2 regions of the Streptomyces sp. ActVer genome follow, and region 1 is predicted to be linked to the other one. Evidence: riboswitches for the same ligand, from Rfam matches in the RefSeq annotation. Region 1 holds a riboswitch; the other holds the start of a gene.
The links. Region 1 has a riboswitch for S-adenosylmethionine ahead of thrC (threonine synthase). Riboswitches for the same ligand answer to the same signal wherever they lie in the genome.

Region 1 (15,728 bases):
CTGCAGTAAGTCGGCGCGTGCTTCAGCCGGTCGCCAGTCGGACCATGTCCGCCTGCGGCCCCTTCTGGCCTTGCGAGATCTCAAAATCGACCCGCTGACCCTCTTCCAGGGTGCGGTAGCCGTCCATCTGAATCGCGCTGTAGTGGACGAAAACATCCGCACCACCGTCGACCGCGATGAAGCCGTACCCCTTCTCCGCGTTGAACCATTTGACGGTGCCCTGAGCCATGCCTAACTCCCCTATTACTGGCCCTTGCACAGACCCGCACTTCGCGGATCCGGGTCAGACCTCACCCCCCAACGGTTGGGGGTGTGCGCCGGAACGCGTCGACCGCGGCTGAATGTATCCGTCCAACTGCCGTCTGCAACAGGTCAATCCGACGAGAATTCCGGGCACGACCGATCGGGAATATGTGAAGAATTCACGAAGATTCAGGGCAAGTCGGGCCCCATGAATGCCATAAAAGGCTCAAAAAGGCGGGGCACTTTGGCTACTTCTTGTCGGGCTTCGGGCGGGATCTCAATGCGCCCGGCGTGCGGATCGAAGCAGGTTCCCCAACTGTACCGCGCTCAACCATACAGAATTGCCCCTTCCGCTTCTCTCACGGAGGGGGCAATTCGATGAACTCTCGGTGACGGCCGTTACCGAAGGTAATGATCAGCCCTCGGCGCGGCTCCCGACGGTCAGCCGCCGGCGACGGCGGGAATGATCGACACCCCGGCCCCGTCCGGCGTCGCCGTCTCCAGCCCCTGCTCGAAGCGGACGTCGTCGTCGTTCACGTACACGTTGACGAACCGCCGCAGCTGCCCCTGGTCGTCCAGGACCCGGGCGGCGATCCCGGCATGGTTCTTCTCCAGATCGGCGATGACCGCACCAAGAGTCCCACCCTCAGCAGAAACCTCGGCCTTGCCGCCCGTATAGGTGCGCAGGATGGTGGGGATACGAACGTTGACGCTCATGGGGTTAGACCTCCGTCGGAGTGGGCGGCCCCGTCAGGGGCGCGGGGAACTGCGCGGTCTTTGACTTCTGGGGGCGCGGGGAACTGCGCGGTCTTTGTCTTTAGGGGGCGCGGGGAACTGCGCGACCAGCCCCCGCCGGCCCGCAGCGAAGGAACAACGACTAGCCGAGCCCAGCCTCACGGAAGGAATCCAGGTTCGGCCGGATCGTCGCGGTCAGCCCCGTGTCGGAAGCAACCGCGTCCAAGGTCTTCAGACCGTCCCCGGTGTTGAGCACAACAGTGGTCAGACTCGGATCCAGCAGACCGTTCTCGATCAGCTTCTTCGCCACCCCCACCGTCACACCACCGGCGGTCTCCGCAAAGATCCCCTCCGTACGCGCCAGCAACTTGATCGCGTCGACCACCTGCTCGTCGTTCACGTCCTCCACGGCCCCACCCGTACGCCGGGCGATATCGAGAACGTAAGGACCATCCGCCGGGTTTCCGATCGCGAGCGACTTCGCGATCGTGTTCGGCTTCTGCGGCCGTACGACGTCGTGCCCGGCCTTGTACGCCACGGACACCGGCGAACAGCCCTCGGCCTGCGCACCGAAGATCTTGTACGGCTTGTCCTCGACGAGCCCGAGCTTGATCAGCTCCTGCAGACCCTTGTCGATCTTCGTGAGCTGCGAGCCCGAGGCGATGGGCACGACGAGCTGGTCGGGCAGCTGCCAGCCGAGCTGCTCACAGATCTCGTACGCCAGGGTCTTGGAGCCCTCCGCGTAGTACGGCCGCAGGTTGACGTTGACGAAGCCCCAGCCCTCGCCGGCCGGGTCGCCGATCAGCTCGGAGCAGAAACGGTTCACGTCGTCGTAGTTGCCCTCGATGCCGACGAGCTCGCCGCCGTAGACCGCGGCCATGACGACCTTGCCCTGCTCCAGGTCGTGCGGGATGAACACGCAGGACCGGAAGCCGGCGCGCGCGGCGGCGGCGCCCACCGCGCCGGCGAGGTTGCCGGTGGAGGAGCAGGAGAGGGTGGTGAAGCCGAAGGCACGCGCGGCCTCCAGCGCCTGGGCGACGACACGGTCCTTGAAGGAGTGCGTCGGGTTCCCGGAGTCGTCCTTCACGAAGAGCTTGCCGGCGTCGACACCCAGCTCGCGCGCGAGGTTGTCGGCCTGGACGAGCTTGGTCCAGCCGGGGTTGATGTTCGGCTTGTCGGCCACGTCCGCCGGGACGGGCAGCAGCGGCGCGTACCGCCAGATGTTCGCGGGGCCCGCCTCGATCCGCTTGCGGAGCTCTTCGGCGTCGTAGGCCGAGAAGTCGTACGCGATCTCCAGCGGGCCGAAACACTCCTCGCAGGCGAAGACCGGACCGAGCGGGACGCGGTGGCCGCATTCACGGCAGGAAAGCGCGGCGGCCGGTCCGAGGTCGACGGAGTTCGCGGCGGGGGTGGAGTTCGTGGTGCTTGCAACTGTCTGCGCAGCCATGGAGGCGAGGCCCTTTCTCCTCATCTTCCTCACGACGCACTTCGCCGTGAGACGGATTTGGCACCTTCCCGAGCCGGGAGCCTCGCTGCGCTGATCGACGATGATCAGGACGAGACCGGCTGGAGGGTTGCCGGGGCTTCAACGGGCCGTATCCCTCTGCCCCTCTGGATGAGCGGTATTCAGTTGTGGTTCTGGCTCTGGTTTTGGTTGTGCACGCAACGACCCCCGACATGCGATGGTCATCAGCGTTGTTCAAGACTGTAACCGAAGGCCTGGATGGTGGAGAGAGCCGTCCGAACCGCGAGATGACAGTGACGCACCCGACAGTGCCTCGCGCCGGGCACACGCATCCCAATGAACGCAAGGGAGAGCCGCACGTGCTGGAAGACGTCGAGCGCTGGCTGAGCACGCGCTCCTGGTCCGTAGAGGACCGCCCGCTCAAGAATCTCATCGCCGCGAAGCGTGCCACCGGCTCCACGGTGAGTGTCGTACTGCCCGCGCTCAACGAGGAGGAGACCGTCGGCGAGATCGTCGCGATCATCCGCCGTGAGCTGATGACCAGGAAGGTGCCGCTCGTCGACGAGATAGTGGTGATCGACTCGGGTTCGACGGACCGCACCTCCGAGGTCGCCGCCGAGGCGGGCGCCCGCGTCGTGCACCGGGACGAGATCCTGCCCCGAATCCCCGCCGTCCCCGGCAAGGGCGAGGTGCTCTGGCGCTCGCTGCTCGTCACCAGCGGGGACATCGTCGCCTTCGTCGACGCGGACCTGAAGGAGTTCTCGGCGGACTTCGTCTCCGGGATCGTCGGCCCGCTCCTCACCGAACCGGGCGTGGATCTCGTCAAGGCGATGTACGACCGCCCGCTGGGCTCCGCGGCAGGTCAGGGGGGTCGGGTCACCGAGCTCATGGCCCGCCCGCTCCTCAACATGCACTGGCCGCAGCTGGCCGGCTTCGTCCAGCCGCTGGGCGGGGAGTACGCGGCCCGCCGCTCCCTCCTCGAACAGCTCCCGTTCCCCGTCGGGTACGGCGTCGAGCTGGGCATGCTGGTCGACGCGCTGCATCTGGTGGGCCTGGACGCCCTGGCCCAGGTCGACGTCGGCGTCCGCAGACACCGCCACCAGGACGGCCAGGCCCTGGGCCGCATGTCCGCCGCGATCTACCGCACCGCCCAGCTCCGCCTGGCCCGCGGCCACATGATCCGCCCCTCGCTCACCCAGTTCGAACGAGGCGAAAACGGCTTCGAGCCGCGCACGTACTCGGTGGACATGGAGGAGAGGCCGCCGATGGCGGAGATCGAGGAGTACGTGGAACGCAAGGCGGCGTAGCGCTCCGCGGGGTGCGCCGTTGTTGTGTGCGGCGCCGTGAGGGCTGGTCGCGCCCCGCGGCGGAGCCGCAAATGTCACCGCCCCGCGCCCCTTAAAAGCCAAAAGACTGCGCAGTTCCCCGCGCCCCTTGAAGGGGCGCGGGGAACTGCGCGATCAGCCCCCACCGGCCCGCAGCCAACCGACAACCCCGCCCCCACGGCGAGTGGGAACGTTTGAGCGTTTACAGCGGGGGCTAGATTTCGTGTCATGGTCTCCACCCGCGGCACCCACAACATCCTGGTCGCCTCCAATCGCGGCCCGGTCTCGTACACCCAGGACGAGACCGGCACGCTCACGGCCAAGCGCGGCGGAGGCGGCCTGGTCTCCGGCCTCTCCGCGATCGGCCCGGACGCGGGCGCCCTGTGGGTGTGCTCGGCCCTCGGCGACGGCGACCGCGAGGCCGTACGACGCGGCGTGGGCGAAGACGGCGTACGGATGCTGGACATCGACGCCGACACCCACGCCGCCGCGTACAACGACATCGCCAACTCCGTGCTGTGGTTCGTCAACCACCTGCTCTACCAGACTCCGCTGGAGCCGGTCTTCGACAAGGAGTTCCGGCGCCAGTGGGCGGCCTACGAGACGTACAACCACGCCTTCGCCGAGGCGCTGGCCGAGGAGGCGGCGGAGGGCTCGGCCGTCCTCGTGCAGGACTACCACCTGGTCCTCGTCCCGCGGATGCTCCGCGAACTCCGCCCCGACCTGCGGATCGGGCACTTCTCGCACACGCCGTGGGCTCCGCCGGACTACTTCCGGCTGCTGCCGGACGACATCGCGGCGAAGGTGCTCGGCGGAATCCTCGGCGCGGACCGGGCCGCGTTCCTCACCCAGCGGTGGGCGGACGCGTTCACGGACTGCTGTCACGCCGTCCTGGGTCCCGGGATCCCCTCCGGTACGCGGATCGGGGTGCACGGTCTCGGGGCGGACGCGGACTTCCTGCGCGAGCGCTCGCACCGGCCGGACGTGGACGAACGGCTGGCGGTACTGCGCGAGCAGATCGGCACGGCTCCCGACGGCAGCGCCCGTAAGGCGATCGTGCGGGTCGACCGGACCGAGCTGTCCAAGAACATCGTGCGCGGACTGCTGGCGTTCCGGGAGCTGCTGGAGGAGCGGCCGGAGTGGCGCGAGCGGGTGGTGCACGTGGCGTTCGCGTACCCGTCGCGGCAGGACCTCGCGGTCTACCGCGACTACACGGCCGAGGTGCAGAGGGTCGCGGACGAGATCAACTCCCTGTACGGGACGCCCGGTTGGACCCCGATCCTGCTCAACCTCAAGGACGACTTCGCCCGTTCCCTTGCCTCCTACCGGCTGGCGGACGTGGCCCTCGTCAACCCCATCCGGGACGGCATGAACCTCGTCGCCAAGGAGGTGCCGGTCGTGTCGGACGACGGGTGCGTGCTGGTGCTTTCGCGGGAGGCGGGGGCGTACGAGGAGTTGGGCGAGGATGCGGTCGTGGTGAATCCGTACGACGTTTCGGGCACGGCCCGGGCGTTGCACGAGGCGTTGACCATGCCGGCGGGTGAGCGGGCCGAGAGGACGAAGCGGTTGGCTGTGGCCGCGACCGCCTTGCCTCCGGCGCAGTGGTTCTTGGACCAGCTTCAGGCGCTGGACTCGTAGCTCGCCGGCGCGGGGTTGTTCGGACCGTGCGGGTGCGTGGGGGCTGGTCGCGCCCCGCGGCGGAGCCGCAAATGTCACCGCCCCGCGCCCCTAAAAGACTGCGCCGTTCCCCGCGCCCCTTAGTGCGCTAGCTCAGTTGCCAGGGCAGCCAGTAGGCGTACCACTCCCTCCGGGCCGTCCACCACCAGGTCCGCCCGGTCGGACAGTTCTGTCACCTCGTTGCTGCCGCTGCAGACGAGGAGGCCGGGGGTGCCGTCGGAGCGGAGTTTTTCGACGGCGGCGAAGGCGGGGAGGTCGCCGAGGTCGTCGCCGCAGTACATGACCGACTCGGCTCCGACGTCGCGTACGTACTCGCCGAGGGCGACGCCCTTGTCCATGCCCGCCGGGCGCAGTTCCAGCACCATTCTTCCCGGTTCGACGATCAGGCCGTGGCGGGCGGCGAGCTCGGCGAGGGGTTCGCGGAGGGCCTCGAAGGCGGCCTGGGGGTCCTGGGCGCGGCGGGTGTGGACCGCGACCGCCCTGCCCTTCTCCTCGATCCAGGTGCCCTGCCAGGCGCCGATGGCGTCCAGGAACCCGGGGAGTTCGGCGCGGGCCTCGGCGACGCCGGGATGGGGGGCGGGGGCCTGGACCGTGCCGGTGACGGCGTCCCAGCGTTCCGCCCCGTAGTGGCCGAGCACGACGAGGTGCTCCAGGCCCGGGACTCCGGCGAAGCCGCCGTGGCGTACGGCCACGCCGGCCGGCCTTCCGGTGACGACGGCGACGGAGGCGACCTTCGGGGCGAGTGCCGCCAGGGCGGGTACGGCGTCCGGGTGGGCGCGGGCCTGTTCGGGGTCCGGGACGATCGGGGCGAGGGTGCCGTCGAAGTCGAAGGCGAGGACTGCCCTGTCGGGCCGCGCGATGATGGCTTCGAGGCCGTCTCGGCCCGCCGGGGTCACGGGGGTCGGCATCGACGATGACTCGGGGTGACTGGCCATGCTGCGACCTTATCCGCGGGCACCAAGTCTTTCGCCCCCGCCGCCCCTACCCATTCCCGTCCCTTACTCGGGGGCCAGCTCCCGAACCCCCGCTCCTCAGACGCCGGAGGGGCTGGAGTACCGGTGGGTGGGCTGGGTTACTGCTCCCTCTCGGTCCTGCGCACATCCCTCACCCGGCGCAAGCGGTTGATCGTCACCGGGTCGTGGGCCAGGGCCCGCGGCGCGTCCAGGAGGGCGTTCAGGAGCTGGTAGTAGCGGACGGGCGCCAGCCCCAGTTCTTCGCGTATCGCCCGCTCCTTGGCCCCCGGAGTCGCCCACCCCCGCCGCTCCAACGCGAGAACGGCAAGCTCCTGGGGTGTCAGCTCCACGTCTTCCATGCCCAGCACGCTAGCGGAGCCCGGCAAAGGCGCCCCGACAGGGGCGCGGGGAACGGCGCAGTCTTTTAGGGGCGCGGGTAACGGCGCGACCAGCCCTCACCGGCCCGCACCCGACCAACAACCCAGACCAACCAGATCAACCAGATCAACCAGATCAACCAGCGGAGCTAAGACGCGCTCTCCTCCGCGGCAGCAGCCCTCTGCAGCTGCCCCAGGATCGCCGCCGGACTGCCCTTCGGGCCCACGGCCTTGCCTATCTGCTGCTTGATGTCCGCGCTGACGGACGCCCAGGACGTCTTGGCCACGGGATACAACTCGGCATTGGGCAACTCGTCGAGGAAACCGACGAGATCCGCGTCGGACTTGTCCGCGGACATCGCCTCGGACGCCGACGTGGTCACCGGCAGCAGGTCGTACTCGTGAGAGAACCTGAGCACGTTCTTCTCGCTGTAGACGTAGTCGAGGAAGTTCCCGACCTGCTCGGCATGCCCGGGCTGCTTGAACGCCATCATCCAGTCGGCGACGCCCATCGTCGCCTTGGACCGCCCGTTGATCCCGGGCATCGGCACCATGCCGAACTTCACGCCCTTCGCCGCGGCGGCCTGCATCAGCGTGGGGTGACCGTTCAGCATCCCGACCTCGCCGCGCGCGAACGCCGCAAAGGCCTCCGCACGGTTGAGATTCGCGGGCGCGACGGGTCCGGTGAGCCCCTTCTCGACCAGTTTCTCCTTGAGCCAGGTGAAGGTCTCGACGTTCTGCTTGGAGTCGATGCCGTACGACCCGACCGTGTCGGTGTAGCCGTCGCCGCCGCTCAGCAGCCACATCATCGTCTCGGCCTGCGCCTCCTCGGGCCCCAGCGGCAGCGCGTACGGGTACTTCACGCCACGCGACTTGAGGACCTCGGCGTCGGACGCGAGCTGGCTCCAGCTCTGCGGCGGGGTGAGGCCCGCGTCGCTGAAGAGCTTCTTGTTGTAGAAGAGCAGGCGGGTCGAGGAGGCGAACGGCATGCCGTACTGCGTCCGGTCTATCTCGCCGGCCTCGGTGAGCCGGCTCACGAAGTCGGCCTGGGTGTTGATGGAGAGCAGGTCATCGGCCTTGTAGAGCTGCCCCTTCGCGGCGTAGTCGGCGTACGCGCCGATCTGCGCCATGTCGGGTGCGTCACCGTCGGCGACCATCTTCTTGACCTTGGCGTCCACCTCGTTCCACGAGTAGACGCTCACCTCGACCTTGACCCCGGGGTTCTTCGCCTCGTACGCCTTGGTCAGTTCGTCCCAGTACTTCTGGGAGCTGTTCGCCTTGGAGTCGCCGTAGTCGGCCGCCACCAGTCGCAGCGTGACGTCCCCGGACCCGGAGGAACCGCCACAGCCGCCGAGGGCCGCCGTCATGCCCAGCGCGGACACCACCGCGATCAGACCTGTCACTCGCCGCTGCACCGCTGCCGCCCCAACCTTCTCGTCCCGCACTGCCGATTCACACGGCCGGTTCACCCGGCCCGCCCGCACGGCTCGTTCACACGTGCGATCTCATGCTTTCGATTCGCAATTTCGCTCTAAGGTCTACACCACGTGAGTGGACTAGACCTCTCACGGGGTAAGGGGCGACACTGTACCCGTGAGACATGTCATCGCCCTAGACGTGGGCGGCACCGGGATGAAGGCCGCCCTCCTGGGGGCGGTCGACGCCGCGCCCTCCGGGGGGACTCCCCCCGTGCTGCACCGGGCCCGTCGCGCCACGGGCCGGGAGCACGGTCCGGACTCCGTCGTCGAGTCGATCCTCGCCTTCGCCGCCGACCTGCGCGCGCACGGCGAGCGCCACTTCGGCGAGCCCGCGGCAGCCGTCGGGGTCGCCGTGCCCGGCATCGTGGACGCCGACCGCGGCATCGCCGCGTACTCGGCCAACCTCGGCTGGCGCGACGTACCCCTGCGGGACCTGCTCAGCCGGCGGCTGGACGGGATCCCGGTCGCCCTCGGCCACGACGTGCGCACCGGCGGGCTCGCGGAGGGCCGGATCGGCGCGGGCCAGGGCGCGGACCGGTTCCTGTTCGTGCCGCTCGGCACCGGCATCGCGGGCGCGATCGGCATCGACGGCCGAGTTGAGGCGGGCGCGCACGGCTTCGCGGGCGAGATCGGCCACATCGTCGTACGCCCCGGCGGTACCCCCTGCCCGTGCGGCCAGCGCGGCTGTCTGGAGCGGTTCGCGTCCGCCGCGGCGGTCAGCGAGGCCTGGGCCGAGGCGTCCGGCGACCCGGAGGCGGACTCAGTGGACTGCGCGAAGGCCGTCGGGTCCGGGGACCCGCGGGCCCTGGTGGTCTGGCAGGAAGCCGTGGACGCGCTGGCCGACGGGCTCGTCACCGCGCTCACCCTGCTGGACCCGCGAACCCTGATCATCGGTGGCGGTCTCGCCGAGGCCGGGGAAACCTTGTTCACACCGCTACGAGCCGCGGTCGAGCGACGCGTCACCTTCCAGAAACTCCCGTCCATCGTCCCCGCCGCACTGGGGGACACGGCCGGCTGCCTGGGCGCGGGCCTCCTGGCCTGGGACCTGCTGGGCACCCCTTCCCCTTCCAACCCCGCTTCGGAGGTAACCACCTGATGACCACTGAGCGCATCGCCCCTTCAGGGGCGCGGGGCAGTGACATTTGCGGCTCCGCCGCGCGGGCGCGACCAGCCCCCACCGACCCGCACGTAGTGGTCATCGCCGGTGCCAACGTCGTACTTCCCACCGGGACGGTGACCGGCGGCCGCGTGATCGTCGAGGGCACGCGGATCTCCGGGAGCGCTCCCGACAACGCACCCCGCATCGACCTGACAGGTCACTGGCTGGTCCCCGGCTTCGTCGACATGCACAACCACGGCGGCGGCGGAGCCTCCTTCACCTCGGGCACGGTCGAGGAGATCCTCAAGGGCATCCGCACCCACCGTCTGCACGGCACGACGACCCTCGTCGCCTCCACCGTCACCGGCGACATGGACGGTCTCGCCCAGCGCGCCGGACTCCTCTCCGAGCTGGCCGAGCAGGGCGACCTGGCGGGCATCCACTTCGAGGGCCCGTTCATCTCCCCGTGCCGCAAGGGCGCCCACTCCGAGGAGCTGCTGCGCGACCCGGACCCGGCGGAGGTCCGCAAGCTGATCGACGCGGCCCGCGGCCGGGCCAGCATGGTCACGCTCGCCACGGAACTGCCGGGCGGCATCGACTCCGTACGCCTCCTCGCCGAGCACGGCGTCATCGCGGCGATCGGCCACACGGACGCGACGTACGAGCAGACGGTGGAGGCGATCGACGCGGGCGCGACCGTGGCGACGCACCTCTTCAACGCGATGCCCACGCTCGGGCACCGCTCCCCCGGCCCGATCGCCGCCCTCCTTGAGGACGAGCGGATCACGGTCGAGCTGATCAACGACGGCGTGCATCTCCACCCGGCCTCCCTCCAGCTGGCGTTCCATCACGCGGGCGGCGACCGAGTGGCGTTCATCACGGACGCGATGGACGCGGCGGGCTTCGGCGACGGGCGGTACATGCTCGGCCCCCTGGAGGTCGAGGTCAGCGAGGGTGTGGCGCGGCTCGTGGAGGGCGGTTCGATCGCGGGCTCCACGCTCACGCTGGACCGGGCCTTCAAGCGGGCGGTGACCGTCGACCGGCTGCCGATCGAGGACGTCGTCGCGGCCATCGCGGCCAATCCGGCCAGGTCACTGGGCCTGTACGACCGGGTGGGCTCGCTGGAGCCGGGCAAGGACGCGGACCTGGTGGTACTGGACGCCGACTTCGAGCTCAAGGGCGTGATGCGCCGGGGCGAATGGGTGGTGGATCCCCAACTGGGGTGATTCACACCCGTGTTGCCGTACGGCGGTCGACCCTCGGGACTGGGCCGACCGCCGTTCCCTTTGGCATGATCGGGCCTCCGGAACAACCGGCAAGCGCGTTCCACGCGTCTACTTGACGAATCTCTTCGAGGGAGGCCGGCCCAGGTGATCCTCACGGTCACGCTGAACACCGCTCTCGACATCACCTATCGCGTACGGGGGCTGCGACCGCACACCTCGCACCGCGTCACCGAGGTGATCGAGCGGCCCGGCGGAAAGGGCCTGAACGTGGCCCGGGTGCTCGCGGCCCTCGGCCACGAGGTGACCGTGACGGGCTTCGTGGGCGGCGCCACCGGGCGGGCCATGCGGGAACAGCTCGTGGACACGCCTGATGTCGTCGACGCGCTGGTCCCGGTGAGCGGCTCGACCCGCCGCACGATCGCGGTGGCCGACACGGCGACCGGTGACACGACTCAACTCAACGAACCAGGACCGGAGATCACCCCCGCCGAGTGGTCCGCCTTCCAGGAGGCGTACGAGGTTCTGCTGCGCTCCTGTTCGGCGGTGGCCCTGTGCGGCAGTCTGCCTCCCGGGGTGCCGGTCGGGGCGTATACCCAACTCGTGCGCACCGCTCGGGCGTTGGCGGTTCCGGTGCTGCTCGACACGAGCGGGGAGCCGTTGCGGCGGGGAATCGCCGCACGGCCCGACATCGTGAAGCCGAACACGGACGAACTGGCCGAGCTGACCGGCTCGCACGACCCTTCGCAGGCCACCCGGGACGCTCGCCGACGCGGGGCGCACTCGGTCGTGGCGTCGCTGGGGGCGGAGGGGCTGCTGGCCCGTACGCCGGACGGGGACTGGCGTGCCGCTCCGCCGCGGGCCGTACGCGGCAATCCCACGGGTGCGGGTGACTCCGTGGTGGCGGGGCTGCTGTCGGGTCTGGTGGAGCGGCTGCCCTGGCCGGAGCGGCTTTCCCGGGCGGTCGCCTTGTCCGCGGCGACCGTACTGGCGCCGGTGGCGGGGGAGTTCGACCGGTCGGCGTACGAGGAACTGGTGAACCACGTGACCGTTGACCTTTTCCAGCGTCAGGTCGAGACGCGGTGAACAGCTCGAAAACTTCGTCGCTTTAGGTTTCTTCCGCCAAGTGCTCGGCCATGTCGCGTGTCTGATCTCACGTCACATTATTCACGCGCGCAACTGCAGGCCCTGCGTTAACCTTCGAAAGTCTGTCGATCAAGAAAAAGGAAATATGTCATGGGCATGATCAGAGCTGGTCTGACGATGACGGCTGTGGCCGGACTGCTGCTGGGCGGCACGCTCGCCACGCCGGCCGCGGCGGCCGATCCGAACACCTGCCCGCAAGGGTATGCGTGCGGATGGTCGGGGAAGAACAGGACCGGTGAGAGGAAGGTCAACTCTCTGACACCCGGCTGCTACGCCCTCAACCGGATCAACCGGTCCGTCTCGAACCAGACGAACTACCGTGTGGAACTCTGGAACGCCACCACTGGCTGCCAGCAGGGCACCAAGCTGGCCACACTGAAGCCGCACACCTACGCGGACAACCCCGGTGCCGTCAACTCAATCGCGGTCTACGCGCAATAGTGCCGCGAGCCCTCGTATCGAGGGCCGCTCCTGGAGTACATCGACGGTGCTTCGCCCGTGACCGGGCGGAGCACCGCGCTTCGGCCCCTACTTCCAGCCGCTCTCAAGCCGCAGCTGATCCAGATTGACATCGCACTGGTTTCCCGTCTCACAGGAAAGCCCGATGACGTTGGTGCCCTTGTTCAGCTGGATGTTGGCCCACGTCTCCGTCCAGCCCTTCTCGTAGTCACCCTCGGCGGCCTTGGAGAAGTTCGCCAGGTTGAGCGGGCGGCTCTGCGCCTGGCCGTTGATCGTGAGAGTGGCGTCGGCGTCCTTGCCGGGCACGCCGTAGTTGACGAACAGCGTGTACTTGCCGCTCTTGGGGATGTCGTTCATGTTCCAGGTGACCGACGCGCCGACCTGGTTGAAGCCCGCCACATAGATACCGCCCGCGGCCTCGGCTCCCTTGATGTCCGACGCGGTCGACACGCCGGGGCCCAGCTTCAGGGCCTTCGCGTCGATCTCCGGCAGGTCCGCCGGGTCCGCGGCCGGCTTCGACGCCTCCTTGCTCGGCTCGGCGCTGTCGCCGGCCGACGGGGTCGAGCCCGACGCCTCGCCGCCCTTGTCGTCGTCCGAGTCGCCGCCGAGCATCGCGATGCCGATGCCGATCACGACGGCCGCCACGACGGCGACGGCGCCGATCAGCAGGCCCTTGGTATTGGGACCGCGGCCCCGGCCGCCACCGCCGTGGCCATGACCCTGGTCGGGCATCGGCTGGTACGTGGTGGGCTCGCCGCCGGTGAAGGCCTCGGGCCCCGAGTGGTTCGCGTTCGGCTGGCCGTACGTCCCCTGCTGCTGGGGCACCTGCCCGTACTGCGCGGTGGGGGCGGTCGGTGCGGCGGACTGGCCGTACTGGCGCTCGCCGACCGGCCGCACCCTGTTGACCGAGCCGGGGTAGCCGTAGCCACCCCCGCCGCTCGGCGGCTGGGCTCCGGCGGCCTGCCCGTCGGCGTACAGATAGCCGAACGGGTCGTCGTCCTCGGGCGTGCTCGCGCCGTTGTTGCCGGGCGTCATCCCTAGGTCTCCTAGCGGGTGCGGTTCAGATGCGGTACGGGGGATCGAAAGGCGAGCCTACCCTCCCCCAATCTCGAATTCACTCGACCGGGGGGACCCCCATCGGCTGCCCCAAACGGGTGACTCAGCTCGCATCGCATCGCTGACCTGGGGATCAGCCCGCACGCCTGTGCGCTCTGGGACGAGACCGTTTCTCTATGTACATCCGCTCGTCGGCGGACTGCAACACCTCGTCCGCCGTCATGCCGCAGTGTGCCCACCCGATACCGAAGCTGGCACCGACTCGCATCGCCCGGCCGTCGACCCTGATGGGCTGGATGATCTCGTTCCGCAGGCGTACCGCGAGGTCCTGCGCGTCGGCGCGGCCGAGACCGTCGGCGAGCACCACGAACTCGTCGCCGCCGAGCCGCGCGACCGTGTCCCCGTCACGCACGGCGCCGCCGAGCCGCCGGGCGACCTCGATGAGCACCGCGTCGCCGGCGTTGTGCCCGAAGCGGTCGTTGATCGACTTGAAGCCGTCCAGGTCGCAGAAGAGGACCGCGAGCCCCTTCGTCCCGTCGTCCCGCTCCCCCTCCGGGGCGACGGTGTGCACATGGTGGTCGTAGGCGTCGAACGCCTCGGGGCCCGGCCGGTAGTCGAAGCCGTGCCCGTTCGCGTCGTACACACCGACCGCGGCGTGGTCGGCCGGCCCGTGCCCGTACGCGGCGTCGATCGTGTCGACCACGCCGGGCTCGATCGCCGCGGGGCGTGCGCACAGCCTGGCGCCGAGCCGGGAGCGCAGCTCCGCGGAGTTGGGCAGGCCGGTGAGCGAGTCGTGCGAGGCCCGGTGGGCGAGCTGCAGCTCGCGGCGCTTGCGGTCCTCGATGTCCTCGACGTGGGTGAGCAGGAACCGCGGCCCGTCGGCGGCGTCCGCGACCACGCTGTTGCGCAGCGACACCCAGAGGTACGTGCCGTCGCGGCGACAGAGTCTGAGTTCGGCCCGCCCGCCCTCGGCGGAGGTCCGCAGCAGGGTGCCGATGTCCTCGGGGTGGACGAGGTCGGAGAAGGAGTAGCGGCGCATCGAGGAGGCGGGGCGGCCCAGGAGGCGGCACAGGGCGTCGTTCGTGCGCAGGATCCGGCCGTGCTGGTCGCCGCCCATCTCGGCGATCGCCATGCCGGACGGGGCGTACTCGAAGGCCTGCCGGAAGCTCTCTTCACTGGCGCGCAGCGCCTGCTGCTCCCGCTCCAGGCGGACGAGCGCGCGCTGCATGTTGGCTCGTAGACGCGCGTTGCTGATGGCGATGGCGGCCTGGAACGCGTACATCTGCAGGGCCTCGCGGCCCCACGCGCCGGGGTGCCGGCCGTTGCGCGGCCGGTCCACGGACAGGACGCCGATCAGTTCGCCGCAGGAGCCGCCGGGGACTCCCGGGGTGTACATGGGCGCGAAGAGGCGGTCGGCGGGGTGCCACTCGTCCTCGAAGCGCGGTGCGGGCCCGTCGGTGTACCACTGCGGGACGTCGTCCTCGTCGAGGACCCAGCCCTCCGTGTGCGGTATGAAGCGCAGATCGCCCCACGCCTCGCCCATGGTGAGCCGGCGCTCCCAGGAGGTGCGGGAGCCGACGCGTCCGGTGATGAGCGCCTCGGCGGCGGAGTTCCCGGCGAGGGCGGCGACCACGAGATCACCGTCGGGCTGTACGAGGTTGACGCAGGCGAGTTCGTAGCCGAGGCCGGTCACGACGCCGTCGGCGACGGTCTGCAGCGTGTCGGCAAGGCTGCGGGCCGTGTTCATGTCCGCCATGACCTGATGCAGCTGCCGCAGGGTCGCAAGACGGACGTACGGCTCCGACTCGGTCTCCATGCTCGCTCTCCCCGAGACGCTCGACAGCAACTCCAGAGTTATCCAGGCTTCTCGTCGGTACTCATCGCCTACTGATCGACTACTGATCGCCTACTGGTCACTCACCGACCGCTTACCGGCCGGTCCCACTGATCGCCTACTGCTCGCAGCGTCCCCGCCACTGAATCACAGCGCGCTGCCCACTCGGTACACAGGGTCAACAAAATATGGCACCTGTGACTCAAGTCACAGGTGAAGATGAACAATTGAGTAGAGTTTCTGTGTTTTCACCGTGCGTTTACTGAACGCAAATTGGTGGGAGATGTGCGCGCGCCTGATAGGAGGCACAAGTCACACTCCTTCCTCGGTCCTAGGACCCGGTTCGGCCCCTGGCCCGATGTGTCGCACGGACGCCGGACAATAGCGTCTTCCCGTGCTGAACACTCCCTCTGCCGCTCCTTCCGCCCCGTCCGTGCATGCTGAGGGGGTGAGCAACGACGAGTTCCGCGCCGCCATGTCCCGGCTGGCCGCGGGTGTGGTCCTGGTGACCGCGCACGAGCCGCAGCCGGACCCGGAGGGCCCCAGCGGCGAGGACGTCGGCATGACGGCGACCTCCTTCATGTCCGTGTCCCTGGACCCGCCCCTCGTCATGGTCGGCCTGCGCGAGGGCTCCCGCATGGACGACCTGCTCGACGAA
Region 2 (13,107 bases), on a different contig from region 1:
GTACGGCACTCCGACCCCCGGCTACGGCGTTGCGACCTCGGCATACAGCGGTGGGTCGACCCCGGGATACGCCGGACCGACCCCCGGATACGGCGGGAAGGCCGCGACAGCCGTCGACTTCGCCCGTGAGCAGATCGGCAAGCCCTGTGTCTGGGGAGCGATGGGGCCGGGCTCGTACGACTGCTCAAGCCTCACCCAGGCGGCCTGGAAAGCGGCCGGGGTCGCACTCCCGCGTACCGTGAACGATCAGGCGACCGCCGGTATGGCGGTCCCCCTCTCCGACATCCGTCTCGGCGACCTGGTCCTCTTCCACGGACACGTCGGCCACGTCGGCATCTACAGCGGCAACGGCATGATGGTCCACGCGCCGAGCCCGGGGGCGGCCATCCGCGAGGAGTCGATCCACTGGGCCGGCGAGCCGGCGATCCACAGCGTGATCCGGCCTGCCTGACCCGGAGCCGTACCTGACCCGGAGGCCGTATCGGAACGCGCGCGAGGCGCCGACCGATACGGCCCCTGATCGTCTCGTGACGGAGACGGCCGGTCCGCGGTCGGGTCAGCCCGCGTCGAGCGCGACGGCGATGTCGGTGATGGGTATCGGGAACGGGTACACGTCGGTCGTGGCTCCGGTGAGTACGTCGACGGTGTAGAGCGTCGTCGTCGAGGCACCGGCCGGGGTGAGGGCGGCGAAGGCCGTGTTCGAGATGGTCTTGCCCGCGCTCAGGTCGCTGAAGATGTCGAAGCCCGCGTTGGCACCGGCGTCGAAGCCGAGCGAACCGGTCGCGACCAGCAGGCCGTTGGCGGGCGGTGACTGGATGACGACCTGGTCCGAGGTCGTGTTGATGTCGAACAGCGTGGTCGCGGTGGCCGAGTTGAGGTCGTTGTTGGTGTAGGCGGCGCCGGTGACGCCGCGGGTCGTCGCCCCGTCCGTGGTCAGCGGGGTGTTCGTGGCGGTGCTGCTGTTGGCGAGGTTGTGCGCCAGGTTCTGACCGGTGTCGCTGATGATCCGGAGCCGGTCGGCCGCGGGGTTGAAGTCGACACCGAAGTTCGTGCCCTGCAACGGGACGCTGAGCTGCGAGACCTTGGTGACCTGCACGTCCGGGACGGCGGGCGGGGTCTTGACCGTGTAGACGCCGCCCTGGTTGCCGACGGCGTACATCAGACCGTTCTGTACGCGGAAGTCGATCCCGATGACCGCGGTGTCGCCGACGAGCCCGTTGATGACCCTGAACCAGTTGAGCACGTCGGGTCTGTCGGTGGTGAAATACGCCATCAGCCTGCCGTCGGCCGAGATGCCGAACGCCGGCAGGCTGGGTGTCGCCGCGTGGCTGGTGCCCGGGGTCGCCACGACGAGTGCCGCCATGGCGGACGCGGCCGCGACCGCCGTGGCCATCTTCTTCCTGAGCCCTGCTTTCATCGCTTCTTCCCTCTCGGTCGGCGTGAGCTTGAGCGTGGATGTGAGCGCGAGCGCGTACTGGGGCAGAGGTATTGCCGCCTGGTCCGCCAGGCCGGATCGACAGGCGGCGACGGCAAGCTATGGGGCAGGACTGGACATCCACTGGACGGTGGTTGAACGGCTGGACGGTTGAACGGAGGGGCTCCGCGGGTTCACGGGCCCGATGTGGTCGACGACGCGGTGGCTGTCACCCGCGGCCCCAGGGCCCGGCGGGCGCGCTCGGCGCCCGCGTGCGCCCGTGCCAACTGGTCGTGTTCACCGGTGACGGACGCGACCGTCGCCGCGGTGGAGTGGTGGTCGAGCGCCTCGTCGTGACGGCCGCTGCCGTGCAGGGCCTCGGCCAGGCCGTTGAGCGCCGACGCCTCGCCGTAGCCCTCCCCGTTCTCACGGAACAGTTCGAGGGCTCGCCGCTGACAGGTGAGCGCGGCCTCGAACTCGCCCTGCCCCAGCCGGATGTCGCCCAGACCGGACAGCGCGTACGCCTCGCCGCCGTGGTGCCCCAACTGCCGGAAGAGCGTGAGGGCCTGCTCCTGGCATTCGGCCGCGGACTCCGAACGGCCCAGCCGCAGAAGGGCGTTGCCGAGGTGGGAGAGGGTGCGGGCGCGGCCGATCCGGTCTCCGGTCAGATCGTGCAGGGCGAGCGCCTGCCGCTGGTGGTCGGCCGCCTGCTCGTACTCGCCCAGCCGCAGACACACATTGCCGAGGTTCGTGAGCGTGCGCGCCTGGCCCACCTGGTCGTCGGTCTCCCGGTAGAGGGCGAGGGCCTGTTGATGGTCGTGCGCCGCGTCGCGGAGGCTGCCGAGACGCCAGTGGACGTTGCCGAGGTTGGACAGGGTTCTCGCCCGCCCGGCGCGGTCGCCCGTCCGGAGGTGCAGTTCGAGGGCCCGTACGAGATGGTCCTCGGCCGATCCCGCGTCGGCGAGCCGCCAGTGCACGACCCCGAGGTTAGTCAGTGCGTGGGCCTGTCCGGCCAGGTCACCGAGCGTCTCGGCGGCCCGCAGGGCGTGGCGGTGGATCTCCAGCGCCACGGTGTGGTGACCGGAGTCGAGGTGGCGGAAGAGAAGAGCGGCCAGGCGGACGGCGTGCCGGGGACTGCCACGGTCCGCGGCCACCGCGCAGACGGCGGCCAGCGTCGGCCGCTCGGCGTCCAGCCAGGCCCGTGCCGCGGCCGCGTCACCGACGGCGGACGAGACGTGGACGGAGGGTGCGATCGCGGGCCTGTGGTGCCGCTCGGCCGGGTAGAGCGTGTCCATGGCCGCCGCGGCCGTGCCGAGGTAGTGGTCGAAGAGACGGACCAGCGCGGCCTGCCGTTCGGCCTCGGAGTCATGCGTACGGGTCAGGCGGTACGCGTAGGCACGCAGGAGGTCGTGCGTGCCGAACCGGCCCGGCCGGACGGGCTCCAGGAGATGGGCCCGGGCCAGCAGGGCCAGCGTTCCGGCGGCTTGGGCGGGGTTCCCACCGGCACCCGCGCGCTCGTCGCCCGGTACGGCATCCGACGCGTGGGCCGACGTTCGGCCTGGCATGTGATCCGATGTGTGAAGTCGCACCTGGCCCGACAAGGCGCCCGGCACGCGCTCGGGTCTCTCTTCCTGCGTGGCGCCCGGCACTTGGGTCGGCTCCTCGCCCGGCGCTTCGCCGATCAGCGCCGCGACCGCATGGGCGTCCGCCTCCGGTCCCGGGTGCAGGCTCAGCAGGCGGAAGGTGCGGGCGGCCGGGGCGGGGAGTCGCTCGTAGGACCAGGAGAACACCGCCTCCACCGCCGCGCGCCGGTCGCCGCCCGCGTCCAGGAGGTCCAGCCGCCGCTGCTGGTCGGCCAGCTCCGCCACGAGGTCCGCCAGCCGCGACGACGGGTGGGCGACGGCGAGTTCGGCCGCGACCCGGAGCGCCAGCGGGAGGCGTGCGCACTGTTCGGCCAGGGCGGCCGCCGGTCCCGGCTCGGTGTCGACGCGCGCACCGACGAGCGTGCGGAGCAGGGCGAGGGCGTCGGGCGGCGGGAGCGGGCCCAGACCGATGCGGCGGGCGCCGTGCAGGGCCACCAGTCCTGCGAGGCTGTCCCGGCTGGTGACCACGACCGCGCAGGCCGGCGAGCCGGGAAGCAGCGGGCGGACCTGCTCCTCGGACAGGGCGTTGTCGAGGACCAACAGCACTCGCCGGTCGGCCAGTTCGGTCCGGAACCGGCTCGCGCGGTCGTCGACGTCGAGCGGGATCGCGTCACCGGGGACCCCGAGGACGGTGAGGAACCGGGTGAGGGCGTCGCCGGGCGGCATGGGGCGGTCCGGGTCGTAGCCGCGCAGGTTGACGTAGAGCTGGCCGTCGGGGAACCGGTGCCGCGTGCGGTGCGCCCAGTGGACGGTGAGCGCGGTCTTTCCCACCCCGGCCGTGCCGGAGACGACCGAGACGGCACCTGCCGTCGGACTGTCCGCCGCCGCGGCCAGCAGCCGGTCCAGCGCGGACAGTTCCGGGTCACGGCCCGCGAAGCCGGGTACGTCCGCGGGGAGTTGCGCGGGTAATCGGTGTGCCGAAGTCGGGTACGGGGGTAGGTGGGCGGGCACCTGCGCGGGCAACTCGGCGGCGCCTGCCGTGCCAGGGCCGTCGGCGGTGTCGCGGGCCGGAGCGTGCCGGGCGTCGGGAGCAGAAGGCCGGGTGCGGCGGCGCAGCAGGGCGGCATAGGCCTCGGCCAGCGCCGGGCCGGGGTCGACGCCGAGTTCGTCGGCCAGCCGGCGACGGCTCCGCCGGTAGACGGCGACCGCCTGGTCACGTCGCCCGACAGCCTCGTACGCCCGGATGAGCCTGGCCTGGGCGTCCTCGTCCAGCGGCTGCGCGACCGCGGTCTCCTCCAGGACGGGCAGTGCGTCGGCGCTCCGGCCCGCCGCGATCATGGCCTCGCCGTACTGGGCGACCGCCCCACGGCGTTCCTCCGCCAGCGCGACGACCACCGGGTGTGCGGAGAGGAAGGGCAGGTCCGCGAGGGGCGGTTGCTGCCACAGCCCGAGTGCGTCGGTCAGCAGCGCGGCGGCCCGCTCCTGGCCGCCGCGCCGCCCGTCCCGTCGTACGGTCACCGCCCCGGCGACCAGGTCCCTGAAGCGCAGCAGATCGATGGCGTCGTACGGGACGCGCAGCGCGTAGCCGTCGCCGAGCCGGGGGAGCAGCACGCTGCGGGCGCGTGGTGGCCGGTCCGGCTCCAGCAGGTGGCGCAGGTGCTTGATGTGGGTCTGGACGACGTTCGGCGCGGTCGCCGGCGGGCGCTCGCCCCACAGCGCGTCCGCGAGCCCGAAGAACGGCAGTTGCTGTCCACGGGACACGGCGAGCAGGGCGAGTACCGCGCGGCGCTGGGGCGAACCGAGGTCGAGGCGGGTGCCGTCCCGCCAGGCGCAGACCGGCCCGAGTACCTGAATGCGCATCCGCTCCCCGCCCCCAGTTTTACAACTCCCTCACTATTCCCTTTCTCTATCCCCGTTATCGGCATATCCGGAAGGCGTATTCAGGCCCACTGCCGCACAGTTGTCACACCGGCCCGTGCGTCGGTGCTGAGGGTTCTGCGCTCAGCGTTCGTCGGCGGAGAGGTCCGGGTGATCGCCGAGGCGGTGTACGTACTCCTCGATGTGGCGGTACGGAGCGAGGGTGCCGGCCGCGTCGAAGTGGTCGAGGTGGGTGAGTGTCACCCAGAGGTCCCGGTCCGCGGTGCCGAGCTCGTCGCCCAACACATAGGGCTGGCAGGCGAGTTGCCGGTCGAGCCGATCCAGTGCGGACTCGCATGCCCCGTCGGCGAGGAGGCCCGCGAGGTCGCGGAGGATGTCGGGCGTGTGGTTGCTGACGACGCGTCCGCTCCAGCGGTCGCACAGCGCGGGCGCGGTGAGCGGGCCGTCGTAGTGGTGCCAGGTCGCCTCGTAGGCGCCGCGCAGCGACGCGAAGGCATCGGGTGTCTCGGCGGGGAGCTTCAGGACCGTGGTGGTGAGCGCGCCCTTGAGGCCGAGCAGGTCGAGGACGACCGCCACGCGCCCCGAGTAGGGACAGGCCTCGGACAGATACAGCTGATAGCGGTGCGGCGCCGGGTAGAAGCCGCCCGCGAGACCGACGCCGATACGGCCGCGAATGCGGTGCGGACGGGTGGCCGGAACGGGGACGGACGTGCCACCGGCGGCCGTACCGCAGCCGGACGAGCGGGAGGCGCTCGGGCGGGAGGCCGCCGTCGTGAAGGTGTCAGTGCTGCTGGAACCGCGGGAAACTGTCTCGGGCATGACTCTCCAGGGGGAACGCGGAGGCCCTGGCCGCCTCGTGGGCGCCAGTGGCGGAACGGAGTGACTGCGCTGCCGTACAGGTCCGGATCGGTCGGACGCGTAGCGGATCAGTAGGCGCTGGAGACACGCGACAAGTCGATGTGCAGGCGCCTCGTCAAGCCGTTCCTGGACAAATTCCCACCGGTCCTGCCGTCGGGGCTCGCGAGACGCGAGACCACGCTTGCCCCGCCGCTCCGGCGGAACCCGGTCGTCACCCGGGGCACCCCGTCGCGGTGGAAGGGTTGCCTGCCAGCGGGCCGGGGCCGATGACCGCACGAACGGGGGAGTTCCCGCACGACGGGCGCTGGCAATCGTGACCGTCTCCGCCAGTGTTGATGCGCTCCGCGGGACCGTCAAGACGGCGTCTCAGCAGCTGGGCATCCTGCCGCCGGACCACGGGACCGGCTTCGCACCGGGTGATGAGAAGCCTCCTGACAGGAACTCCCGGTAACCGAAGGAACTGGAACTCCCGCCGGCCGGAAGAAAAGGCGCGGCCGTACTGTTGTGCTCGTTGACGACGAGGCGGTGCCCGATCGAGGGCCCGTTATTGCGAGGTCGGCCGGACCCCCGGTCCGCCGAGCCGGAAGGGCGGAGGTGACGCACGTGCCAGCGCGAGCCGTGTCCCGCCGCAGCGTCCCGAAGGCCGCCCCGCTCCATCGCGTACGCCTCTACTCCCGGCCGCACATCGACCTGCTGCGCGTTGCCGGCGCGCTCTGTTGCTCCTGACCCGAATCCCACGCGGCCGCGCCCTCCGGTGAGGGCCGGCTTTCCCGTACGGTCGATCAGGAAGGCACACCTCTCGTGTCCTCAGCACCTTCTGCCCTGCCCTCTTCCGCGCATCTGCACCTCGCCGTGGCGCTCGACGGCGCCGGCTGGCATCCCGCCGCCTGGCGCGATCCGGTAGCCCGGCCCCGGGAACTGTTCACCGCCGGGTACTGGGCCGACCTCGTCGCCGAGGCCGAGCGGGGTCTCCTCGACTTCGTGACCTTCGAGGACGGCCTCGGACTGCAGTCGTCGCACTTCATCGAGCCGGACGGGCGGACCGACCAGGTCCGCGGCCGGCTCGACGCCGTTCTCGTCGCCGCCCGGGTCGCCCCGTTGACCCGCCACATAGGTCTGGTGCCGACCGTGGTGGCCACGCACACGGAGCCGTTCCACATCTCCAAGGCCATCGCCACCCTCGACTATGTGAGCTCCGGCCGGGCGGGCCTGCGGGTGCAGTTGACGGCACGCCAGAACGAGGCGGCGCACTTCGGCCGCCGTACGCTGCCCCGCCTGGACGCCTACGACAGCCCGGCCACCCAGGACGTGGTGACCGAACTCTTCGACGAGACGGCCGACTACGTCGAGGTCGTGCGCAGACTCTGGGACAGCTGGGAGGACGACGCCGAGATCCGGGACGTGGCCACCGGCCGCTTCGTCGACCGCGACAAGCTCCACTACATCGACTTCGAGGGCAGGCACTTCAGCGTCAAGGGCCCCTCCATCACCCCGCGTCCGCCCCAGGGCCAGCCCGTCGTCAGCGCCCTCGCCCACCAGACCGTCCCGTACCGGCTGGTGGCCCGCGCCACCGACATCGGCTACGTCACCCCGCACGACACCGACCAGGCCCGCGCGATCGTCGCCGAGATCCGTGCCGAGCAGGCCCTCGCGGGCCGTGCCGACCAACCCCTGCACGTCTTCGGCGACCTGGTGGTCCTCCTCGACGACGAACCCGCCGCCGCGGCCGCCCGCAGGGACCGTCTCGACGCCCTCGCGGGAGAGCCGTTCACCAGCGACGCCCGCGTCTTCACCGGTACACCTGCCCAACTCGCCGACTTGCTCCAGGAGTTGTGGTCGGCAGGGCTGAGCGGCTTCCGGCTGCGCCCCGCCGTCCTCGGCCACGACCTGCCCGCCGTCACCCAGGGACTGGTCCCCGAACTCCAGCGCCGGGGTGCCTTCCGCCGCGCCTACGAGGCCGACACCCTGCGTGGACTGCTCGGGCTCGCCCGCCCGGCCAACCGCTACGCCGCCAACGCCAGCGGCGCTGCTGCCGCCAACGCCGCTGCCAACGCCACCGCCTGAGCCGGACGGAGACCGCACGACCATGAGCAAGCCGCTGAAGCAGATCCACCTGGCCGCCCACTTTCCCGGCGTCAACAACACCACCGTCTGGAGCGACCCGGAGGCCGGCAGTCACATCGAGTTCAGCTCCTTCGCGCACTTCGCGCGGACCGCCGAGCGCGCCAAGTTCGACTTCCTGTTCCTCGCCGAAGGGCTGCGACTGCGCGAACAGGGCGGAAGGATCTACGACTTGGACGTCGTCGGCCGCCCCGACACCTTCACCGTCCTCACCGCGCTGGCCGCCGTCACCCAGCACCTCGGCCTGACCGGCACCATCAACTCCACCTTCAACGAGCCCTACGAGGTGGCCCGCCAGTTCGCCAGCCTCGACCACCTCTCGGACGGGCGCGCCGCCTGGAACGTCGTCACCTCCTGGGACGCCTTCACCGGCGAGAACTTCCGCCGCGGCGGTTTCCTCCCGCAGGAAGAGCGCTACTCCCGGGCCAAGGAGTTCCTGGCCACCGCGAACGAACTCTTCGACTCCTGGCGCGGCGACGAGATCGTCGCCGACCAGGACACCGGCACCTTCCTGCGCGACGCGAAGGCCGGCGCCTTCGTCCACCAGGGCCAACACTTCGACATCGAGGGGCAGTTCAACGTTCCGCGCTCCCCGCAGGGCCGCCCGGTGATCTTCCAGGCAGGCGACTCCGAGGAGGGCCGGGAGTTCGCCGCCGCAGGCGCCGACGCGATCTTCAGCCGGTACGCCACCCTCAAGGAGGGCCAGGCGTTCTACTCGGACGTCAAGGGACGCCTGGCCCGCTACGGCCGTACGCCCGACCAGTTGCTGATCCTGCCCGCCGCGACCTTCGTCCTCGGCGACACGGACGCCGAGGCGGAGGAACTGGCCCGCGAGGTGCGCCGGCAGCAGGTCAGCGGGGCGACCGCCATCAAGCACCTGGAGTTCGTCTGGAACCGCGACCTGTCCGCGTACGACCCTGACGGCCCGCTGCCCGACATCGACCCCGACCTCGGCGAGCACACCATCGCGCGCGGCCGGGCCCAGGTCCGGATGTACCGCGACCCGCTGGCCACCGCCCGGGAGTGGCGGGAGCGCGCGGCCGCCAACAACTGGTCCATCCGCGACCTGGTCATCGAGGCCGGCAACCGCCAGGCCTTCGTCGGCTCCCCGGCCACGATCGCGGCCACCATCGACGACTTCGTCCAGGCCGACGCGAGCGAGGGCTTCATCCTCGTCCCGCACATCACCCCCGGCGGCCTCGACGCCTTCGCCGACACGGTGGTCCCGCTGCTCCAGGAGCGCGGAGTGTTCCGCACGGAGTACGAGGGCACGACCCTGCGTGACCACCTGGGCCTGGCCCATCCCGATTCCCGTACCAGTGCCGATGCCGATGCCGATGCCGATGTCGACGCCGCCGACGACATCGGTGAGCGGGGTGAGCGGGTGGCTTCGTGAACGTACGGGTGGTCGCCCCGGTCGTGTAAGCGCGAGACCACAGAGTGGGGGCTGAAACCGGTCACCTGGCTTGATACGGATGCCGAAGGGGACGATTCTTGTACACATGGTGACATTGCCGCGCGACGGAGGACCGGCGGCCACGGCCGGTGACGCCATGGCGGTGGTCGACGCAAGCGGCAATGTCACGGGCTGGAGCGAGGGCGCGCGGCTGCTGACGGGGTACACGGCCGAGGACGTGACCGGGCGGCCGGCGTCGGAGCTGGTGGCGGGGGAGCCCGCGGCGGTCCGGCGGGCTCTGCTGACACACGGCGACACTGTCGTGGCCGTGCGCCACAAGGACGGGCGGCGGCTGGAGCTGGCGCTGCGGATGTGTCCGCTGCTGGGCGGGGAGGGGCGGAGTCCGGGGTTCGTCGTCACCGCGACGCCGGACGCGGACGGGCGGGGCCTGGGCGAGCTGGCCTTCGAGCAGGCGTCGATGTCCATGTCGATCTTCGATACCGGGCAGCGCTACCTGCGGATGAACGACTTCGCGTGCCAGGTCATGGGGCAGCCCGAGAGGGCGTTCCGGCACCGGTACTTCCCCGACACCGTGGAGAACGCCGAGCACAGTCGCGGCTTCCTGCGCCATCTGGAGATCGTCGCGGAGACCGGGCAGCCGGTCCACTACGAGAGCTGGACCCGCTCGCCGTCCGGCCGCCGCATGCACGCCTGGAGCTTCGAGATGTGGCCGGTGCGGGACCGGGCCGGAGAGGTGCTGGGCACCGCGCTGGCCGGGTTCGACAGCAGCGAGCAGTACTGGGCGAGACAGCGGCTGGCCCTGCTGAACGAGGCCGCCGGCTCCATCGGCACCAAGCTCGACGTGATCCAGACCGCCCGTGAACTCGCCGAACTGGCCGTGCCCCGCCTCGCCGACTTCGCCGGCGTCGACCTGCTGGACTCCGTGCTCCGGGGCGAGGAACCCGCGACGGGGCCGGTGGAGGGCGGCGTGGAGCTGCGCAGGGTCGCCCACCACTCCGACACCCCCGGTGTGCCGGAGGCGGCCATCGACCTGGGTGCCGCCGACATCTACCCGGCCTTCTCCCCGCCCGCCCGCGCCCTGGCCACCGGCGAGCCGGTGCTCACCCGGAGCGGCGACAGCGGCCTCGGCACCTGGTTCGCCGGGCACGGCGCCCGCTCCGCCAAGCTGCGCGAGGGCGAGGACCACGAGCTGTCGCTGATGGCCGTACCGCTGGTGGCACGCGGCACGACACTGGGCGTGGCCGTTTTCGTACGGATCCTCACCCCCGAGCATCCCGACGCCTTCGACCTGGACGACGTGTCGCTGGCCGAGGAACTGTCCAGCCGGGCGGCCGTCTGCGTCGACAACGCCCGCCGCTACACTCGCGAGCGCACCACCGCGCTGGCCCTCCAGCGCAGCCTGCTGCCCCAGGTGATGGCGGTGCAGGCGGCCGTCGAGTTCGCCTCCCGCTACCTTCCGGCGCTGTCGCAGGCAGGAGTGGGCGGCGACTGGTTCGACGTGATCCCGCTGTCCGGGACCAGGGTGGCGCTGGTCGTCGGAGACGTCGTCGGACACGGCCTGCACGCCTCCGTCACCATGGGCCGGCTCCGTACGGCGGTCTGGACCCTCGCCGATGTCGACCTGCCGCCGGACGAACTGCTCACACACCTGGACGACCTGGTCGGTCACCTCGCGGCCGACGAGAGCGCGATGATCGGCGAGATCGGCGCCACCTGCCTGTACGCGGTGTACGACCCGGTGTCCCGCCGCTGCACCATCGCCTCCGCCGGTCACCCGCCGCCCGTCGTGCTGCTCCCGGACGGAACGGTGAAGGTCGTCGAGGTCACCGCGGGACCGATGCTCGGCGTCGGCGGCCTCCCGTTCGAGGCCACCGAGCTGGACGTGCCCGAAGGCGCCGTACTCGCCCTCTACACGGACGGTCTCGTTGAGGCCCGCGATGTCGACGTGGACGTGGGCACCGCCGCCCTCTGCACCGCCCTGGCCGCCCCGGCCCGGAATCTTGAGGACACCTGCGACAACGTCCTCAAGGCCCTGCTCCCGCAGCGCCCGGCCGACGACGTGGCGCTGCTCCTGGCCCGTACCCGCGCCCTGGACACCGACCAGGTGGCCGTCTGGGACCTGGAGTCCGATCCGGCGCTGGTCGCCACGGCCCGGCAGTACGCCACCGAGCAGCTGACCCGCTGGGGGCTCGACGAGGCCGCCTTCGTCACCGAACTCGTCGTGAGCGAGCTGGTCACCAACGCCATCCGCTACGGCGGCTCCCCGATCCAGCTCAGGCTCATCCGCGACCGTGCGCTCATCTGCGAGGTCTCCGACGCCAGCAGCACCTCGCCCCATCTGCGCCGGGCCCGCACCTTCGACGAGGGCGGCCGGGGCCTGCTGCTCGTCGCACAGCTCACCGACCGCTGGGGCACCCGGCCGAGCGGCACCGGAAAGACCATCTGGGCGGAGCAGGCACTGCCGGTCCAGTGAGAACCGGACCGGACTGCAGGACTCAAGAGTCAAGAAGTCAGGACTCAAGAAATACAGGACTCAAGAACTCAGGAACCGGCTCGGCTCAGTCGAGGCCCACGTAGTCGCGCAGAGCCTGTGAGCGGGAGGGATGGCGCAGCTTCGACATCGTCTTGGACTCGATCTGGCGGATGCGCTCGCGGGTGACCCCGTAGACCTGGCCGATCTCCTCCAGGGTCTTCGCCTGCCCGTCGAGGAGCCCGTACCGCAGGGTGATGATGCCTGCCTCGCGCGGGGTCATATGGGCGAGGATCTCCTGGATGGTGTCCTTGAGCAGGAGGAACGTCACCGCGTCGAAGGGGGAGATGCTCTCGCTGTCCTCGATGACGTCGCCGAGTTCGCTGCCGCCGTCCTCGCCCAGCGGCAGGTGCAGCGAGACCGGGTCCTTGGTGTACCCGTCGAGCTCGATGACCTTGGAGATGGGCAGCTCCATCCGCTCCGCGACCTGCCCCACCGTGGGCTCGACGCCCAGTTCCTGAAGCATCTCCCGGCGGAGCCTGGCCATTCTGTTGATGACCTCGACCGCGTGGACCGGAATGCGGATCGTGCGGCTCTGGTCGGCCAGGGCCCGTGTCAGCGCCTGCCTGATCCACCAGGTGGCGTAGGTCGAGAACTTGAAACCCTTGACGTAGTCGAACTTTTCAACAGCCCGAATCAGACCTGTGTTGCCCTCCTGGATCAGGTCCAGAAAAGTGAGACCCCGTCTCGTATAACGCTTTGCGATGGACACGACCAGGCGGAGGTTGGCCTCGATGAGGTGGGATTTCGCCCGGTGGCCGTCCTCGACGAGGATTTTCAGCTCGCGCCGGAACGACGCGTCGAGATCTGGTTCTTCTTCGAGCCTGTGCCCGGCGAACAGGCCGGCCTCGATCCGTTTGGCGAGGTCGACCTCCTGTGCGGCGCTGAGGAGGCGGACCCGGCCGATCACCTTCAGGTAGTCCCGGACCGGATCGACCGAGGCGCCGTCGGAGCCGAGCCGGGGCTCGGGGGCGTCGGCGTCGTAGTCCGGAGACACCAGAAGAGTCTCCTGCCCTTGTTCTGGGGTATCCGTCTCCATTGCGGTCAACATCTCTTCCCGTGCCTCAGTTCTTGGTGCAAACTCAACAATGTCGAGCAAGACCTTCGGTCTTCAGGAATCCTGAATTCTCGTCGTCCACGGTGCTGATTGCTGGGCGTGGGAATCTTCATCAGGCTCGCCCCATTACGGTACACCCGCCGGAGCCCCGGTCGGCGGCCCCGCATTGCCTCGAAATGTGGGTGACATGAATCACGTCGTCCGCGCTGTTGATTTTCTCGAAGGATTCTGAACGCCCAATATTCCGTG

Region 2: linked by a shared signal. The riboswitch ahead of O3Q52_RS26400 (glutathione S-transferase C-terminal domain-containing protein) and the one ahead of thrC (threonine synthase) in region 1 are both predicted to bind S-adenosylmethionine.

What each region holds. Positions count from the first base shown of each region.
Region 1 is NZ_JAPWHT010000125.1:561-16,288, reverse strand. It holds gene O3Q52_RS21570 (cold-shock protein) at 23-229, opposite strand; gene O3Q52_RS21565 (MoaD/ThiS family protein) at 685-960, opposite strand; gene thrC (threonine synthase) at 1,121-2,425, opposite strand; SAM riboswitch class I at 2,443-2,600, opposite strand; gene O3Q52_RS21555 (glucosyl-3-phosphoglycerate synthase) at 2,803-3,750, shown strand; gene O3Q52_RS21550 (trehalose-6-phosphate synthase) at 3,997-5,406, shown strand; gene otsB (trehalose-phosphatase) at 5,526-6,380, opposite strand; gene O3Q52_RS21540 (DUF3263 domain-containing protein) at 6,518-6,757, opposite strand; gene O3Q52_RS21535 (extracellular solute-binding protein) at 6,925-8,142, opposite strand; gene O3Q52_RS21530 (ROK family protein) at 8,369-9,349, shown strand; gene nagA (N-acetylglucosamine-6-phosphate deacetylase) at 9,445-10,578, shown strand; gene O3Q52_RS21520 (1-phosphofructokinase family hexose kinase) at 10,723-11,661, shown strand; gene O3Q52_RS21515 (peptidase inhibitor family I36 protein) at 11,812-12,162, shown strand; gene O3Q52_RS21510 (carbohydrate-binding protein) at 12,250-13,215, opposite strand; gene cdgB (diguanylate cyclase CdgB) at 13,370-15,052, opposite strand; gene O3Q52_RS21500 (flavin reductase family protein) at 15,465-15,728, shown strand, end outside.
Region 2 is NZ_JAPWHT010000173.1:694-13,800, reverse strand. It holds gene O3Q52_RS26415 (C40 family peptidase) at 1-451, shown strand, start outside; gene O3Q52_RS26410 (DUF4394 domain-containing protein) at 557-1,417, opposite strand; gene O3Q52_RS26405 (tetratricopeptide repeat protein) at 1,609-4,857, opposite strand; gene O3Q52_RS26400 (glutathione S-transferase C-terminal domain-containing protein) at 4,999-5,694, opposite strand; SAM riboswitch class IV at 5,906-6,052, opposite strand; gene O3Q52_RS26395 (putative leader peptide) at 6,337-6,459, shown strand; gene O3Q52_RS26390 (LLM class flavin-dependent oxidoreductase) at 6,535-7,797, shown strand; gene O3Q52_RS26385 (NtaA/DmoA family FMN-dependent monooxygenase) at 7,820-9,250, shown strand; gene O3Q52_RS26380 (SpoIIE family protein phosphatase) at 9,357-11,744, shown strand; partial or broken gene O3Q52_RS26375 (RNA polymerase sigma factor) at 11,830-12,810, opposite strand.